Regions from separate parts of the Agrobacterium sp. fls2-241-TYG-188a genome, predicted to be linked through region 2. Evidence: predicted binding sites of a transcription regulator. Region 2 holds the regulator's gene; the other holds the start of a gene.

Region 1 (8,637 bases), on a different contig from region 2:
GAGTAATCCAGACTCTTGGTCGAGTGGGAGGTGATAATTTCCTGTAGAAAATCCATTCGTGTCAATCATTCCAGCGTTAAGATGCTTCTGGCATTTGAGTAGTCAAACAGTTTCAAAGCTTTGTTTTTGGCAAACTTTCCGGCAACGATTGGACGGGTATCGACTTTGCATCGCTGAGTGCCAGCTACTACGCTGGAACGGGTTATCCCAGCGTCTGGCTCTAGGATAAGTCTAAACCCGAACTAGCTAATTTCATGAAACTCTTTTTGCGTTCGTAGAAATGAATATTTCGCATCAAATTTAGAAAACGTTCGGCGTTGCTTCGGCGTCCTTGTACAATTATCGGTGATTTTCAAAATTGAACTAATCGAGTGCGCCGCTAATCTGCAGCGAGCGAAGATTATACCCTGGTCAGACAAGGGGGGATGCTTCTGGAGATGGATCATTCCCTTTTTTGTAATCGATGCGATTCTTTTTAAGGAGGTTTCGGATCCACCCATCGGCACGCAAGGCCAAAGGAAAATGACGGATTTCCTAATCATCCGTTACCACCATTCTGCCTCAATTGTCTAGATGTGGTAACTAGAAGGAGCTGAACGTTTCAACAAGCAAAAAGGCATGCGTCTGTCGCCGCTCGTAAGTCGCGCCATTGATTCGCACTTGTCCTCTAAGATCAAGATATCTCGCTCACCAATACCATTCGTCTTATTCAGTACATTTGGGTGTCCAACCAGAATGACTTTAGTTCTAGCGTCATCGCACTTAACAGTTCTTTAACTTCTAGTTTTTTATTTCCATGAACAGATTGTAAACGGACATTCCAAGCCGTTCTCAAAATAGTAATCAGATCCACTGTAACTAGTACCAACGACGTTATGCCGTTTCAACGAGGCAATTTATCGCGTAAAGAGTATATCGTTCCGGAGTTGTCAGCCTGATTATCAAGTCGCTTAGATAATGTGTTGCGGATTTTTGACCGGTCGACCTATGAACCCGCCGATAGATATCCATGCGAGTACCTCTGACCCTAGTGGATGATGGAAGCACGGATAAAGAACCTGTTGAAGCGCTGGTCCTCTATTCTAGAACTTTAATGTTTTCACTAGGCCAACCCCAGTGGGCCCTGTGATCGCGTTACAGGTAGCTTTACGCTAACGCAGTGGGGGCTTTTGCTCGCTTGATTAATGTAGAGGTACACTAGAGGCGACCTATTAATGCGTTGGTAGTTCTTGGCTGTGGGCTCGATCATGTGGAAAAATTAGAATAGGCGTGAAATGTAGAATTGAGCCGGGGGTATTGAACGTAAGCGACGGCAGACGAGTTGTGGTGGGCACCAAAATTAGGATTAGGTACGGCACGTTCCGATACTCTACGGTGGTTATATAACAATCGGCAGTGACTTCAGTCTTAATCCTCATTCCTTCGGTATGGGCAGGGAGGGCTTACGATTGAAAGTGATGTTCGTATTTATGCAGGGGGGTATTATTCCCTCCAATCATATTTTTAATGACGTCAATAAACCGGTTGGGGGCAGAAGATGAGCGAGGCCTGCGTGGCAATAGAGGAGAATGTCTGGATAGGTGCGAATGTTCCCGCGTTTGGACGGTGCTTACATCTCTACGTGCTGCCTCATTGGTGCCAGTGCCGTGTGAGGGGAAGAACTGAACCTTACGGTTTTAGGGTCGAGTATCAGCAAAGCTAACTAATTAAGCGGGCGATAGACGCGGCTCCAATGTCCGTCCAACTCAATCATTGACCGTCGCCTGCAAAAAAAGCATCTAAAATCGTGGTAACTCGCGAACTTATTATGAAAGTCACACCAGGCCTTGTCTTACTCCGCTTTTATCATCTGCCTTAATGAGGAGGCATACCTCGGTAAGTGCATCGAAAGTCTTGAAGGGTGCACGGAGATTATCATCGTCGATTCCGGATCCACAGATGGAACCGGGGCGCTCGTACAGTCCTACATCGACAAGGGATGGCCAATCCGATTCATGTATGAGCCGTGGCGAGGCTACGCCGGTCAGAAGCAGTTCGCGTTGGAGCAATGCACACGGCCCTGGTGTCTGAATATTGACGCCGATGAACGTCTCGATCCTGCTTTACAATCTGTTTTGCCAGAATTACTGACGGTCTCGGAACGTATCGTCGGCTGGAAAATCGCACGGAGGCCTTACCTGATCGGCCACGGCTATACGCCTGAAAATGTCCATGAGCGGAAAAACCTCAGGCTTATTCGCAAAGGCAAGGGGGCCTACGACCTTTCGCAGAAAGTGCATGAGGGCATTATCCCCCATGGAGAGGTCAAGGCGTCTGATACGGGAAGCCTGCTGCATTACCGACCACTCGTGATTGACGAGCAGATACTCAAGGAAAACAAGTACTCGACTTTGAAAGCCGATCAGAAAGTTGCAGAAGGCACGAAGGCCAATCTGTCGAAGCTTTTGTTTTCACCTTGGCTGTATTTCCTACGTTTGTATTTCAGGAACGGGCTATGGCGCTGCGGCGTGCCGGGCTTCATTGAGGCCGCTACCGGCGGCGTCTATGCGTTTCTTACGCAAGCAAAGATTTACCAGCGACACGCGCTGAAACGTCGACCGAATGTCGATGATATGGACCGCAGAAGGACATGAATATGAAAGTCATGCATTACCATCTGGGCAAGGATGGCGGAGCTGAACGGTTCTTCGTTCACCTCGTAAATGCGCTGGCGCGCAAAGGGGTGGAGCAGACAGCAGTGATCCGTCCGAAACGGAGTTGGCGCAAGAACATCGACGGCGTGTGTGAAATTATAGAGAGTAATTTTAGAAATCTGTCGCCAGACAGGCTGTTGCTTCCGCTCAAGGTCATGAGTATGGCGAAGCAAGAAAAACCTGACGCTCTTATGTCATGGGCGACGAGGCCAAGCAGACTGATGCCCGCCTACAAAGGCTGCATCAAGATTTCGCGGCTTGGTGATTATCCTACGAAGCTGGATTACTTCAAGAACACCGACATTCTTGTCTGCAACACACCCGGCATTGGCGACCATGTGCGTGCGCTCGGTTGGACGCATGGTGTCGAGGTCATTTCCAATTTCACGAATACGCAGCGCATCGCGCCTGTTGCCAGAGCAGAGATGGGGACGCCGCAGGATGTGCCGCTGGTCATGTCCATGGGGCGGTTTGTGAAGCGGAAGGGGTTTCATACTCTTGTTGATGCGGTGGCGAGCCTGCCCGGTGTGCATCTGTGGCTGGCGGGCGATGGCGAAGAGCGGGAGAGCCTTGAAGCCCAGGTTGTTGCGCTTGGTTTGCGCGATCGTGTTCGCTTTATTGGCTGGAAAGACGATACCCGGCCTTACGTTTCGGCTGCCGATGTTTTTGTGATGCCGTCCAGCCATGAGCCGCTGGGAAATGTAATCCTGGAAGCCTGGGCGCAGAACAAGCCGGTTGTTTCCTCAAAGTCCGAAGGACCCATGTGGTTCATGCAGGATGGGGAAAACGGATTGCTTGCGGAGATAGGGGAGGCCGACAGTTTTGCGGCGTCCATCCAGCGCCTGCTGGACGATGAGGCGCTGTCGCGGCATGTCGCAGAGGGCGGATATAAGACATTGATGGACCAGTTTTCCGAGGAAGCCGTTGCCGGCGCCTATATGGAACTGTTCAAACGCAAGCCGTGAGCCTGTCATAGACGCGGCCAAGACTGGCCGCTTCACCCTCTATCGTGAAGTTTACCGCGACATGGTCACGTGCGGCTGACTGGGCGTTGCTGCGTTGCTCGTCATTTGCGATCCATGGTCCGGCAGTTTCTATCATTGCCGCCAGATTGTCGCGCTCCGTAATGTCGCCTGTGTGGCCCACCACCAAAAGCTCCGGGAACGCGCCGACATCCGTTGCCACCACCGGCACAGCCGATGCCATGGCTTCCAGCGGCGTCAGCCCGAAACCTTCCCATCGCTGCGGCGCGATGAAGAGATCGAGCGCACGATACCATTCGTTGATATTGGTGTGCTCGCCCACGAAAAGAATACGCTCGGAAAGGCCGGCAGCCCGGACCTTATCCTTGAGACCATTTTCAAATTCCACATGCGGGCCGGTTGCGCGACCCGCAACAATGGCCGACCAGCCGGTATTTTGTGGAAGAAGCGGAATCATTGCATCGACAAACAGGTCCGTGCCCTTTTGACGACGCACCCGTCCGAAACAACCCACATATTTCTGGTCGGGGTCCAGCCCCAGCACGCGTTTGGCATCGGCCTTATCCGCGGCTGGCGAAAAGCGGTCCGTATCGATGCCATGCATGATGACGTCGCTCGGCAAAGCCATATAGGACGCCGTCTTGTTGCTGGTGGAAATGATGGCATCCATTTTTGAAATCAGAAATTTCGTCCAGCCGCTATGCTTGCGCTGGGATGCCGAGGTGAAGACAAGCTTCAGCTTCATGCGCAGCAGATCGCGCAGGATAATGCCGGGGAGCATTTCTATATTCCGCCGTGCGTGCCACACACGAGGCCGCCCATCCGGGCCCGCCTGCCACAGCCGCCACAGGTCGCGGAAGCGAACATGTGGCAAGCTTTCGGGCAGACCCGGCCCTATGACAGCGACCTGTTGCCCGAGCCGGTTTTGCACCGGCACGAGCTGAATGATCGTCGATGTCACGCCTGAGAGCCTGCGCTTGAAATTTGGCGCGAGCACACGGACGTTTCTCAAATCAATGTAAGGCAACTGATTGTCTCGCAGGGAGCGGGTCGATGCTCAACCCCAGTTGATGGAAAGAATTTCGTAGCCGCGTGAACCGCCAGGCGCGTTCACTTCGATGCTATCGCCAACTTCCTTGCCGATCAGGGCACGCGCAATAGGGGACGAAATGGAAATGCGGCCCTGTTTGACGTCTGCTTCCTGATCGCCCACGATCTGGTAGATTTTCTGCTCGTTGGAATCTTCATCCACAAGCTTGATCGTCGCACCGAACTTGACGGTGGTGCCAGACATCTTGGAAAGATCGATGACTTCTGCGCGTGCCGTCAAATCTTCGAGCTCGGAGATTCGGCCCTCATTGTGGCTCTGCGCTTCCTTGGCGGCGTGATATTCTGCATTTTCAGAGAGGTCACCATGGGCGCGAGCTTCCGCGATTGCCTCGATGATGCGTGGGCGCTCTTCCTGCTGGCGCCAGCGAAGTTCTTCCTGCAGCTTGACGAATCCGCCCTGGGTCATCGGTACTTTTTCTACCATTTTTTTCTTCCTTCGCATTCTACCGCGGTAACCGCAGACACAAAAAGAAACAGGTTCCGGAGCAAAACTACGGAACCAGTCAAAATCACAATTCGCGAGACTATATCAGAAGTCGCAAGCCAATTGCCAGCAAATTTGAAACCATGCATTTTCTGTCATGCGGAACTTGATGATAGACAAATATTGACATGATCGCTGAGAACATTTAGTGAACATGTATGAAAAAGTCCATAAAAGACCGGCTTGCAGTACTGTCCGATGCGGCGAAATACGACGCGTCCTGCGCCTCCAGTGGCACGACGAAGCGCAATTCGTCCAATAGTGGCGGTTTGGGTTCGACAGAAGGTTCGGGCATTTGCCACGCCTATGCGCCGGATGGCAGGTGTATTTCCCTTCTCAAGATACTGCTGACCAATTTCTGCATTTATGACTGCGCCTACTGCATCAATAGATCGTCCAGCAATGTGGAGCGCGCGCGATTCTCCGTTGAGGAAGTGGTCTGGCTGACGCTGGAATTCTACAGGCGCAACTATATCGAAGGGCTTTTTCTGTCTTCGGGCATCATCCGTTCGTCAGATCACACAATGGAAGAACTGGTCCGGGTGGCGAGAGAGCTGCGGGTAACCCATGGGTTTCGCGGATATATTCACCTCAAATCCATTCCCGAGGCCTCCGCGAAACTGGTCGAAGAAGCCGGGCTTTACGCCGATCGCTTGTCGATCAACATCGAGCTTCCGACAGATAGCGGGATCGGGCGTTTTGCACCGGAAAAACAGCCGGTAAACATCCGCAAGTCCATGGCCGACATCAGGTTGAAAATCGAAGAGGCCGGCGAGCCGACCTTGAGAACGAAGCGGGTCAGGAAATTTGCGCCAGCCGGTCAGAGCACCCAAATGATCGTGGGTGCTGACGGCGCCAATGACACAACGATTCTGCAGACCAGCGCGCGTCTTTATGGCAGTTACGGCTTGCGGCGCGTCTATTACTCAGCTTTCAGCCCCATTCCGGATTCGTCGAAAAACCTGCCGCTTATCAAGCCACCCTTGATGCGGGAGCATCGTCTCTATCAGGCCGATTGGCTCTATCGCTTCTATGGTTTTGATATCAACGAGATTGCTTCCACCCAAAAGGACGGAATGCTCGATCTCGATATCGATCCAAAGCTGGCATGGGCGCTGGCCAACCGGCAGAGTTTTCCTGTTGATATCAACTCGGCAGACCGGGAGATGCTGCTGAGGGTGCCTGGCTTTGGCACCAAAACTGTCAAATCCATTCTGGCCTCGCGCCGATTTCGGCAATTGCGTCTGGAAGATCTCGGACGTTTCGGGGTTTCGTTGAAGAAGGTGAAGGCCTTTGTCGTTGCTGGTGGCTGGACGCCGGGCAAGCTGACGGAGCGACCTGATCTGCGCGATATGTTTGCGCCACAGCCTGAACAATTATCGCTTCTGTAATGCACAGGATATCGCTGGAGGGCCGGGGGGATTTTAACGAGTGGCGCGATGCGGCAAGAGCCTTTCTTTCTGCCGATATTGCGCCACAGAATGTGGAGTGGCACCTGCGCGGCGAGGATGCCGGTCTCTTCGGTTTTTCGGAAGAAGATCCGTTGCCGGTCTCAACGACAACAAAGAAGCTAAGCGTCCCTGCTGCTTTCATGGAACTGGCACAGACAATTGTCTGCCACAGCGATCCGGCGCGGTTTGCGCTGCTCTATCGCCTGCTTTGGCGTCTGCAGCAGGACAAGGCGCTGCTGCAGTTCAAGGCGGATGCGGATGTGACCGAAGCGAGGAAACTGGAAAAATCCGTTCGGCGCGATAGCCACAAGATGACGGCCTTTGTCCGTTTCAAGGAGGTGGGTCTGCAGCCGGAGCAGGTTGGTCGCCGCCGGTTCATCGCCTGGTTCGAGCCGGACCATTTCATTGTCGAGCGGAAGGCAGCTTTTTTTCAAAGACGCTTTACCGACATGGACTGGATGATTCTCACGCCAAAGGGCTCCGCCCGCTGGGATGGCGAAACACTTGAGACGTCCCGCCTTCCGGCCCAACAGCCTGATCTTTCCGATGAGACCGATGAGCTTTGGCGCACCTATTATGCCAATATTTTCAATCCGGCGCGGTTGAAGATTAAGGCCATGACGGCAGAAATGCCGAAGAAATACTGGAAGAACCTGCCCGAGGCCGACCTCATTCCAGAGCTTGTGCTGAATGCAGAACGTCGTGTTCTGGAGATGGGGGCAAGGGCTGCGACCGAGCCACAATTGTTCCATCATCGCATTCAGGCAGCAGCGGAAAGCAGGCCCGTGCCTGCCTTGCCTGATGCGGATACATTGGCGGGTTTGAAGCATGAAGCGCAGGCCTGCACCATGTGTCCGCTTCACTGCAAAGCAACGCAGACCGTCTTTGGAGAGGGCCCAGAGGGCGCGGCAACGATGATCGTGGGAGAGCAGCCGGGCGATTTCGAAGATCTGGCAGGGCGGCCCTTTGTTGGCCCGGCGGGTAAGGTGTTCGATCAGGTAGTGGGTGAAACCGGCATAGCGCGGAAAGACCTTTATGTGACAAATGCGGTCAAGCATTTCAAATATGAGGCACGGGGCAAGAAGCGTATCCACCAACGCCCGGATGCAGGAGAAGTGGAGCGATGCCGTTGGTGGTTGACGCGGGAAATCGAGCTTGTCCAGCCGAAGCTGATTGTCGCGATGGGAGCAACGGCTGTGTTTTCCCTGACGGGTTTGAAGGAGAAGGTTTCAGACCTGCGCGGAAAGCCGATGCCGATGGATGGCGGCAGAACACTATTCGTGACGGTTCATCCATCATATCTGCTGCGCATTCCAGAGGAACGACGCAAAGCCGAAGAGTTCGAACGTTTCCGGGCGGACATGCAGGCGGTGCGCAGGCTGATGGATGGGACGGGCACTGCGTCGGCAATGTCCTAATCTGTCTGAACTGACGGTGCTAGCCGAGCGCTGCGTTCATTGGCGGCCTTTACGAAATCTATGAAAGCCCGCAGAGGGGCAGGCACGAGGCGTCTGCCGGGATAATACAGAAACGGTCCGCTAAAGCTTTGCCACCAAGGTTCGAGAACCGGAACTAGGCTGCCTTGTGCAAAATGCGGGCGCAGCCAGTCTTCGAACAGGGAGACGATGCCGGTTCCAGCTATGGCTGCGTCGACAGCAAGATCAACCGCTCCACCAATCCTCACGGTCAGAGGTCCATTCGGCTCGATCACGACAAGCTCACCATCCCGCTCAAATTCCCAAGGCGGCAGAAAGCCGCTGGCGAAGCGGCCGCGGATGCAGGCGTGATCCAGAAGGTCGCGGGGATGTTGCGGATGGCCACGTCTTTCCAGATAGCCGGGCGAGGCGGCCGAGGCGATGCGTTGCACGCGAGGACCGATGGGAATGGCAATCATATCCTGTTCGAGGCGCTCGTCG
Region 2 (8,637 bases):
GCGGCTCATCTGCTCATGCACCATGGTGTGGCGCGTAACGCGTGTGTCGAAATCCTTCTTCTGTGCGGTTGTTGGCAGTTCGCCGTAGAGCAGCAGATAGCAGGTTTCAAGGAAATCGCCCTGTTCGGCCAGCTGTTCGATAGGGTAGCCGCGGTGCAGCAAAACGCCTTCGTCGCCGTCGATGTAGGTGATCTTGGATTCGCACGATGCAGTTGATGTAAAGCCGGGATCGTAGGTAAAGGTGCCGGTGTGCTTGTAAAGCGTTCCGATATCAACGACCTTGGGACCGATCGTGCCTTCTCGTACAGGAAGATCGACTTTGGTGTCGCCGAGGGTCACTGTCGCGCTATTTTCCGTCATACCATACCTCCGAAATATGCAGGCGATGCGGGGTGACGCATCAGCCAGTTAAGCGTCAGCGATTTAGCTATATGATCCTTGCGACAAAGCCAAGCTATCGAACGAGCAAATTGTGCATTGCGACACGGCAATATCCCAAAATGAAGCATTTCTACGGCAAAGTGTTTCATTCTAGGTCAATGCTTCCTTAATCGCGCAAGATGTTGCAATATGCCTTCCAGGGTTGCAAACTAGAACCCTTGCGGCAAGGGGCGCCGGGGGTTGAACCAGAGAGAAGAGAACAAGCTTTTCCGTAACCGGGAAACGGACTTCGTTGCGCAAACGGAGCTCGATGCCTTGCTGTTGCCGCTGCATGTCTCGCGAGGCGCACTGGTGGGGCAGGGGCCGGTCACTCCCCAAAAGGACAGTTTGCAGACCAGGTTTAGACACTGGTGTTTGCGGTGCATCGAAGAGGAGCGCGCATATCGCGGGGGATTTCTTTTCGTCCCCGTTCTTATTGCCGCTGGCGCCGCATTCTGGTTCTGCCTGCCAGCCACCCCACCTTCTCTGCCGCTCTTGATCGCAACTCTTTGCGTCATGATATCAGCTGCCGCCCTATACCACAGGCCGGGTGCCACCTCCATTTTTCTGAAAACCGTTGCACTGCTTCTGCTGGGCATGGTCCTTGCCGATTGGGACACCCAGCGCAGCGCCACAATCATTCTCGATACGCCCGTCACGACACTGGTCAAAGGCACGGTGGAGCGGCGTGAACTGGATGCGCGCGGAAACTGGCGCTACGTCTTGGCACTGACATCGACGTCAAACCCAACAGTGTCTCGTCCGCCCGATCGAGTGTCAGTCGTGGCCCGCAGCCGCCATCAGGCGGCTGAAATCGGCGAAACGATTACGGGCAAGGCGCGCCTCTCGCCACCATCCGGCCCTGCCTTGCCAGGGCTGAATGATTTTGCCTTCGCCTCATTCTTCGAGGGAATCGGCGCAACTGGCTTTTTCTACGGGCCGCCGCAACGCGTCAGCGCAGATCCATATGCTGTGCCTGCATCGGGCCCAGCCAAGATTGCGGGAGAATGGCTTTATGAATTACGCAGTGATATCGCCCAGCGCATTCGGTACCTCATACCGGGTGATGCGGGAGCGTTTGCTGCGTCCATCGTGACCGATGAGCGGCGGGCCATCTCAAGCGAGACCATGGAGGCACTGCGGGTTTCCGGCCTCGCTCATATCGTCGCAATCTCCGGACTGAACATGGCGCTGGCTGCCGGCATATTCTTTGTCGGAATGCGCACGGTGTTCAGCCTCTTTCCGGGATTTTCCCAACGTTGGCCGGTCAAGAAGATATCCGCCTTTGCGGCACTTCTCATGACGTTTGCCTATTACCTTATATCCGGCTTTGCCGTTTCAGCGGAAAGAGCATGGTTGATGATGTCGATCATGCTGATTGCGGTTCTGGTCGACCGGCCGTCCATCAGCCTTCGAAATGTGGCGCTCTCCGCATTGATAATCGTGGTGCTTTCCCCGCAAGAGGTGATGGGGCCAAGTTTCCAGATGTCCTTCGCCGCGACGCTCGCGCTCGTGTCCGCCTACTCGTTCTGGAGCCGGTGGCGAAACAAGGAGGACGGCCTCTCGATAACCAATCCCCCATGGTGGCTGACGCTGACAACGAAATCGGCGGCGGTTGTCGGAGGCGTCGCTTTGACATCCTTTATCGGCGGCCTTTCGACTGCGGTCTACTCGATTGAACATTTCCACCGCATCACAACCTATGGCCTTGCCGCGAACCTTGCTGCAATGCCGGTCATGTCGCTTATTGTCATGCCTTTCGGGCTCGCTGGAATGCTGCTCATGCCTTTCGGCCTGGATGGCCCATTCCTGAAGATAATGGGCTATGGCATGGAGATTGTCATCGAGATTGCCAAGACGGTTTCGAGCTGGGGTGGGGACGCAACCATCGGCCGGCAACATCCCTGGTTTCTCACCATTTCAACAATTGGATTTCTGCTTCTTTCGCTCCTTCGAACACGACTGGCACTGATCGGCCTGCCATTCATCGCGGCGGGGCTCATCATGCTTGGAACCGAACGCTGGAGCGCTAAGCCCGACCTGTTGATTTTCGAGGACGGTTCGCTCATTGCGCTTTTATCCAATGACGCGGTTGCGACGACAAAGGCCCGCGCGTCGGGCTTCATCTATGATCAATGGGAGAGGGCGGTTCCACTGACGATGGAACATGTTGCTCCGCATCTGCTAGACACGGAGAGGCAGGCGGATGGAGACACCCAGGAGCTTGAAAACCAGCAAGCGTCTCGCGCTGGCTTGAGCGAAGCGGACAAAACGCAGGCGCTGGCTGAAATGAAGACAGCGCTTGCCGGCACGCAACGCTTTACATGCCGCAAGGACCTATGGTGCGCATTGAAATCCCAAAAAGGCGTTCGCATTGCGGTCCTATCCAACACATTGTTGACGGGAGCCGCCTGTGATCTCGCTGACATCGTGGTAACAAGCCGGGGAGTGCCGTTTCCAGCCTGCCGATCAGGTGCGCTGCTCATTACAGGCGATACGTTGCGGCGCACCGGCTCGATGGAAATCTGGTTTGGCGGGGAGGGAGCCCCCCGCTACAGCGCCAAAGCGGCGTTGGACGGCATCGAGCGACCATGGACCGCTCACCGCAGCTACCAGTGGCGCAGCAAAACCTATGACGCCACCTTGCCAGAGCATATCGCTGCATTGCTTTCAGCTGAGCGATGAAAGCTGTGAACGACACCTGCCGCTTACGAATTCCCTGACAGACGAAGATCAGCCAATATCTCTCCGACTGCTTTCGCCTCTTCCTCATGATCGCCGTCGCGCCATGTCTCCAGAAGCGCCGCCTCTTGCCACTCCTGCATTGCAGGCAGTGAGAGAAGACGGTCCTTGTACTCCGTGGACTCCGCAGAAAGCACTGTTCCGTACGTCTGAAAGCGGAAAGCGACCGGGCAGAAAAATGCATCCACGGCCGTGAACGTGCTACCCGCCAGGAATGGGCCACCAAAGGACTTCAGACCCTGCTGCCAGAGAGCGTCGATACGCGCGATGTCCTTTTGCAGCGATGCGCTCATGGAAGCTGGGCGAATGCGAAGGCCGACACTCATGGGATGCTCGTTGCGCAGCGCCTGGAAACCCGAGTGCATTTCCGCAGCAGCTGATCGAGACCAGGCGCGAGCGGCAGCATTGTCTGCCCACCCACCGCTATGTCGTTCAGCCAGATATTCTGCAATGGCGAGCGAATCCCATACGGTGAGATCACCGTCAACAAGGCAGGGAACTTTGGCAGTGGGCGAAAACGCTGAGAAGTCCTTCGCTGAATTGCCGAAAGGAAATAGGCTTTCTTTGAAACCGATGTCCAGCGTCCGCATCAACACCCATGGACGCAACGACCAGGAGGAGTAATTCTTGTTGGCTATATAAAGATCGTACATATCGCTGCCCTCCGTTACGAACTCCCGTGCTAGCTGAGACGAGCCATTTGATACAGACCGTTTCGAAGATAGGCCTCTTCAAAATATTTGATGTGTCATGCAGGAGGGAGCGCGACGCTGGACAGCATGATTGCCTGCCAGTCGACTGCTAGAATGGCTAAACCGGTAAGAGCAATGCCCAGCTTCAGGCTCGCAAGGTGACGAACTTCCAAGCGCAACCTGAAACTAGTGAGCCAGCTACATATAAGGACGCAAAAACCGGCGCTTCTGGTGTCCAAGACCTGTTGATATCGGACAGGAGTTCGATGTCCGCGTATCTTTTCTCTAGACAGGCACTGCAAAGGGCAGCGGCCAAGGCGACCGCTACCTCCACGCATAAGAAAAGTCACCGGTCAGTGATAGCGGCGAATAAGGCCGACGAGCTTGCCCTGAATTTTGACGCGGTCCGGTCCAAAAATCCGGGTCTCATAGGCAGGGTTCGCAGCCTCAAGCGCGATCGACGCGCCCTTGCGACGAAAGCGCTTCAATGTGGCTTCTTCATCATCCACCAATGCAACAATGATATCTCCCGGATTTGCCGTGCTGACATCGCGGATAATGACCGTGTCGCCATCAAAAATCCCGGCTTCGATCATCGAATCGCCTTTGACTTCAAGCGCGTAATGTTCGCCCGCACCAATCATGTCGATTGGCACAACGACGTCATGCGTGTTGTTCTGAATGGCCGAAATGGGAACACCCGCGGCGATGCGGCCCATGACAGGGACGCTGACCGAGTTCGAATCATTCGACGCGACCGGCAGGGGTGCTGGCTCAGCCGGTTTGGTTTTGCCAAGGCTACCTTCGATGACGCTCGGCGAGAAGCCACGTTGAGGCTTGCTGGCAGGCGTGTAGGACTCAGGCAGCTTGATGACTTCAAGCGCACGCGCCCGATTCGGTAGCCGACGAATAAAGCCTCGCTCTTCGAGCGCGGTGATCAGGCGGTGGATTCCTGATTTCGATGCCAGATCAAGTGCGTCCTTCATCTCATCGAAGGAAGGCGGCACGCCAGACTCTTTCATTCTCTCATGAATGAACAGTAGCAATTCCTGCTGTTTGCGCGTGAGCATGGAGTAACACCCTTAGAGATTCGAGGCGAAGATTCGCGAAACAAATACAGAACGAACACTATATGTTCCATATGTGTTCTGCAATCCCTTAAAAATCAGTGTGCTTGTGACAATTTACATCCATTATCTTGCCCGGCCATAAAACATGCGGCTTGCAACAGTGGAATGCCCATGCCGACGAAGCGGAAGGACCCCTCATGGCGCGTGAAATCGATCATATCGTAATGCCCGTTGCAGACCTCGGCCAAGCACGGGCGCGTCTCTTGGCGCTGGGCTTTACGGTTGCTGCAGATGCAAGGCACCCCTTCGGCACCAAAAATGCCTGTGTCTTTCTCAAAGAGGGGCAGTATCTCGAACCCCTGGCAATCGGAGACGCCGCGCAATATTCCAGGGCTTGCGCAGAAGGCAACGCCTTTGTTCGACGCGATGAAGTCTTTCGAAAGCGATACGGGCAGCAGGGGTTTTCCGCAGTCGCCGGAAAAACGCACGACGCAGATGCTGATCATCATAGCTTCGTTGAGGCTGGACTTTCCGGCGGCGACGCATTTTCGTTCAGTCGACCGGTAACATTGCCGGACGGAAGCCGATCTGAAGCGAGCTTTCGCCTGGCTTTTGCGGCGGAAAAGGATGACGGAAATCTGTTCCTTTTCACCTGTGAGCGTGTCAACGCTTTTTCCGCAAAACGGTCCTACCTCACAGCTCACAAAAATGGAGCGACTGGCCTGCGCGAAATAACCCTGCGCTCAGACCGACCGGACGCCTTTGCGCCATTGGTGGACGCAGCTTTTGGTGTGTCGGCAGCAGCCGACTCAACGGGAAACCTCAGCTTTCTTACGCCCGGCGCGGTCATCCGCATCGCGCATGCGCAGACGGTTGCAGAAGAGTTTGATGGGGCCGAGCAGGAGAGCATCACTGGCCTTTTCGGTGCCGCAGTCGTCTTTTCCGTCGCTGATCTCGCCGTGACAGAGTCGTTTCTTGCTGCTAATGGCGTGGAATACACGCGCAAAGGCTCTCGACTGCTGGTTCAGCGAGCGCCCGGTCAAGGCGCGATATTTGCCTTCGAGGAGTGAAGATGAGCGTCCAGAACAATCTTAATGTGGTCGTCGGTGAAGGTGCCGGTCAGGTTACGTTCAGCAACACGAAGCGATTCTCGCTCATTGCCGGGCCATGCCAGATGGAAAGCCGCGACCATGCCTTCATGATTGCGGAAACGATGGCGGAGCTGTGCGGACGGCTCGGCATCGGGTTGGTGTACAAATCATCTTTCGACAAGGCAAACCGCACATCACTTTCCGGCCAGCGCGGCATCGGCATCGACAAGGCGCTCGAAGTTTTTGCAGAACTCAAGGCACAGTTCGGTTTCCCGGTGCTGACGGATATTCACACCGAAGAGCAATGCGGCATCGTGTCACCGGTTGTCGACATCCTGCAAATCCCGGCATTTCTCAGCCGCCAGACGGATCTTCTCGTTGCGGCAGCAAAGACTGGCCGGGTCATCAACGTGAAGAAGGGTCAGTTCCTGGCGCCGTGGGACATGAAAAACGTTCTGGCGAAGCTCAATGACAGCGGCAATCCGAACGTCCTTCTGTGCGAACGCGGAGCATCCTTTGGCTACAACACGCTTGTGTCGGACATGCGTTCGCTTCCAATCATGGCATCGCTTGGCGCGCCGGTCGTCTTCGATGCGACTCATTCCGTGCAGCAGCCGGGCGGGCAGGGTGGCTCGAGCGGCGGCCAGCGGGAGTTTGTGGAAACCCTGGCGCGGGCGGCTATCGCTGTCGGCGTTGCCGGTCTTTTCGTTGAAACGCACGAAGATCCAGACAACGCACCGTCTGACGGGCCAAACATGGTGCACCTGAAAGACATGCCAAAGCTTTTGGAAAAGCTGCTGGCTTTCGATGACCTTGCCAAGGCAGCCTGACGGCTTTTGGCCTTAATCGATTTTTATGAAAAGTCGGCCTCTGGAGACGGGGGCCGTCATTGTAAATTCTTCTGCGTCGTCTAACAGCGGCAGAAGAATTCAAATTGAGTCGCTAACCAGTCGCTCTGTTTATCGCTCACCTGTCGGAAAAGCGCTTCACAGTCTTCGGGATGCGCTCTAAGACAGGCAGCGGAAAATCCTGTTCCAGTCCCAAGGGAGAGATCATGACAGCCATTACCGATATCATCGCACGCGAGATTCTCGACAGCCGCGGCAATCCTACCGTTGAAGTCGATGTCTATCTGGAAGACGGCTCTTTCGGTCGTGCGGCAGTTCCATCGGGCGCATCGACAGGCGCGCACGAAGCCGTAGAACTGCGTGATGGCGGAAAGCGCTATCTCGGTAAGGGCGTTGAAAAGGCCGTCGAAGCCGTCAATACGGAAATCTTCGACGCGCTGGGCGGTTTCGACGCAGAAAGCCAGATCCACATCGACCAGACGCTGATTGCGCTCGATGGCACACCGAACAAGTCTCGCCTCGGCGCCAACGCCATTCTCGGCGTTTCGCTGGCCGTTGCCAAAGCTGCTGCCGAAACAACCGGCCTGCCGCTTTATCGTTATGTCGGTGGCCCGAACGCCCACCTCCTGCCAGTGCCGATGATGAACATCATCAACGGGGGCGCACACGCTGATAACCCGATCGACTTCCAGGAATTCATGATCATGCCGGTTGGCGCGGAAAGCATCCGTGACGCCGTTCGCATCGGTGCTGAAATCTTCCACGTTCTCAAAAAGGAACTGGCAGCACAGGGCCACAACACCAATGTGGGTGACGAAGGTGGTTTCGCTCCTGGCCTCAAGAGCGCACCGGAAGCCCTCGACTTCATCATGAAGTCTGTCGAAAAAGCCGGTTACAAGCCAGGCGACGATGTAGCGCTTGCGCTGGACTGCGCATCCACCGAGTTCTTCAAGAACGGCAAGTACGAGATGGAAGGCGAGGGCCGCACGCTCGAACCGGAAGCCATGGCGGACTACCTCGCTGAACTCGCTGGCAAATATCCGATCATCTCCATCGAAGACGGCATGGCCGAAGACGACTGGGACGGCTGGAAGTACCTCACCGACAAGATCGGCTCCAAGGTTCAGCTCGTCGGCGACGACCTTTTCGTAACGAACTCCGCACGTCTGCGCGATGGCATCAAGATGGGCGTTGCAAACTCCATCCTCGTCAAGGTCAACCAGATCGGCTCGCTGACGGAAACGCTGGATGCCGTCGAAACTGCTCACAAGGCAGGCTACACGGCGGTCATGTCTCACCGCTCCGGCGAAACAGAAGATTCCACGATTGCAGATCTCTCGGTTGCGACAAACTGCGGACAGATCAAGACGGGTTCGCTTTCCCGCTCTGACCGCCTCGCCAAGTACAACCAGTTGATCCGCATCGAAGAAATGCTGGGTCCGCAGGCTGCCTATGCCGGACGTTCGATCCTGCGCGGCTGATAGCTGATCACGAATTTGGAAAGGCCAGCGGTGACGCTGGCCTTTTTTATTTGCCGAACTTCGGCGCGCGGAAGGACCATACCGGTTGGCTGAGGCTTTGCAGAACCGTCGGTGACTTTCCTTCGATTCGGCCCAGTAGCGCCTTGGCGAGTTCACGCCCGGCAAGCTTTATGTCTTCATTCATCGTGTGGATTTCCGGGCGCAACCAGTTCAGGAAGTCGGCCGATTGTTTGGATACCACGTCGATATCCTTGCCGATGCTTTTGCCCGCCTCTTCCACACCGGCAACAAAG

What was found. Region 2 encodes LexA, which represses DNA repair genes until DNA is damaged. Its sites were predicted from a motif close to TGTTCNNNNTGTGTTCNG; they were not measured.
Region 1: QRN85_RS14890 (putative DNA modification/repair radical SAM protein) is a predicted target of LexA. The motif match lies at 5,408-5,425, and genes of this name have one in related genera.

What each region holds. Positions count from the first base shown of each region.
Region 1 covers NZ_JARVRD010000003.1:181,024-189,660, reverse strand. Annotated here, with positions in the region: gene QRN85_RS14910 (glycosyltransferase family 2 protein) at 1,827-2,633, shown strand; gene QRN85_RS14905 (glycosyltransferase) at 2,636-3,658, shown strand; gene QRN85_RS14900 (glycosyltransferase family 4 protein) at 3,642-4,673, opposite strand; gene greA (transcription elongation factor GreA) at 4,734-5,210, opposite strand; gene QRN85_RS14890 (putative DNA modification/repair radical SAM protein) at 5,429-6,661, shown strand; gene QRN85_RS14885 (UdgX family uracil-DNA binding protein) at 6,661-8,139, shown strand; gene QRN85_RS14880 (LysR family transcriptional regulator) at 8,136-8,637, opposite strand, start outside.
Region 2 covers NZ_JARVRD010000002.1:1,179,097-1,187,733, forward strand. Annotated here, with positions in the region: gene gltA (citrate synthase) at 1-360, opposite strand, end outside; gene QRN85_RS12450 (ComEC/Rec2 family competence protein) at 622-3,105, shown strand; gene QRN85_RS12455 (glutathione S-transferase family protein) at 3,129-3,815, opposite strand; gene lexA (transcriptional repressor LexA) at 4,208-4,924, opposite strand; gene QRN85_RS12465 (VOC family protein) at 5,122-5,994, shown strand; gene kdsA (3-deoxy-8-phosphooctulonate synthase) at 5,997-6,845, shown strand; gene eno (phosphopyruvate hydratase) at 7,070-8,344, shown strand; gene QRN85_RS12480 (LacI family transcriptional regulator) at 8,391-8,637, opposite strand, start outside.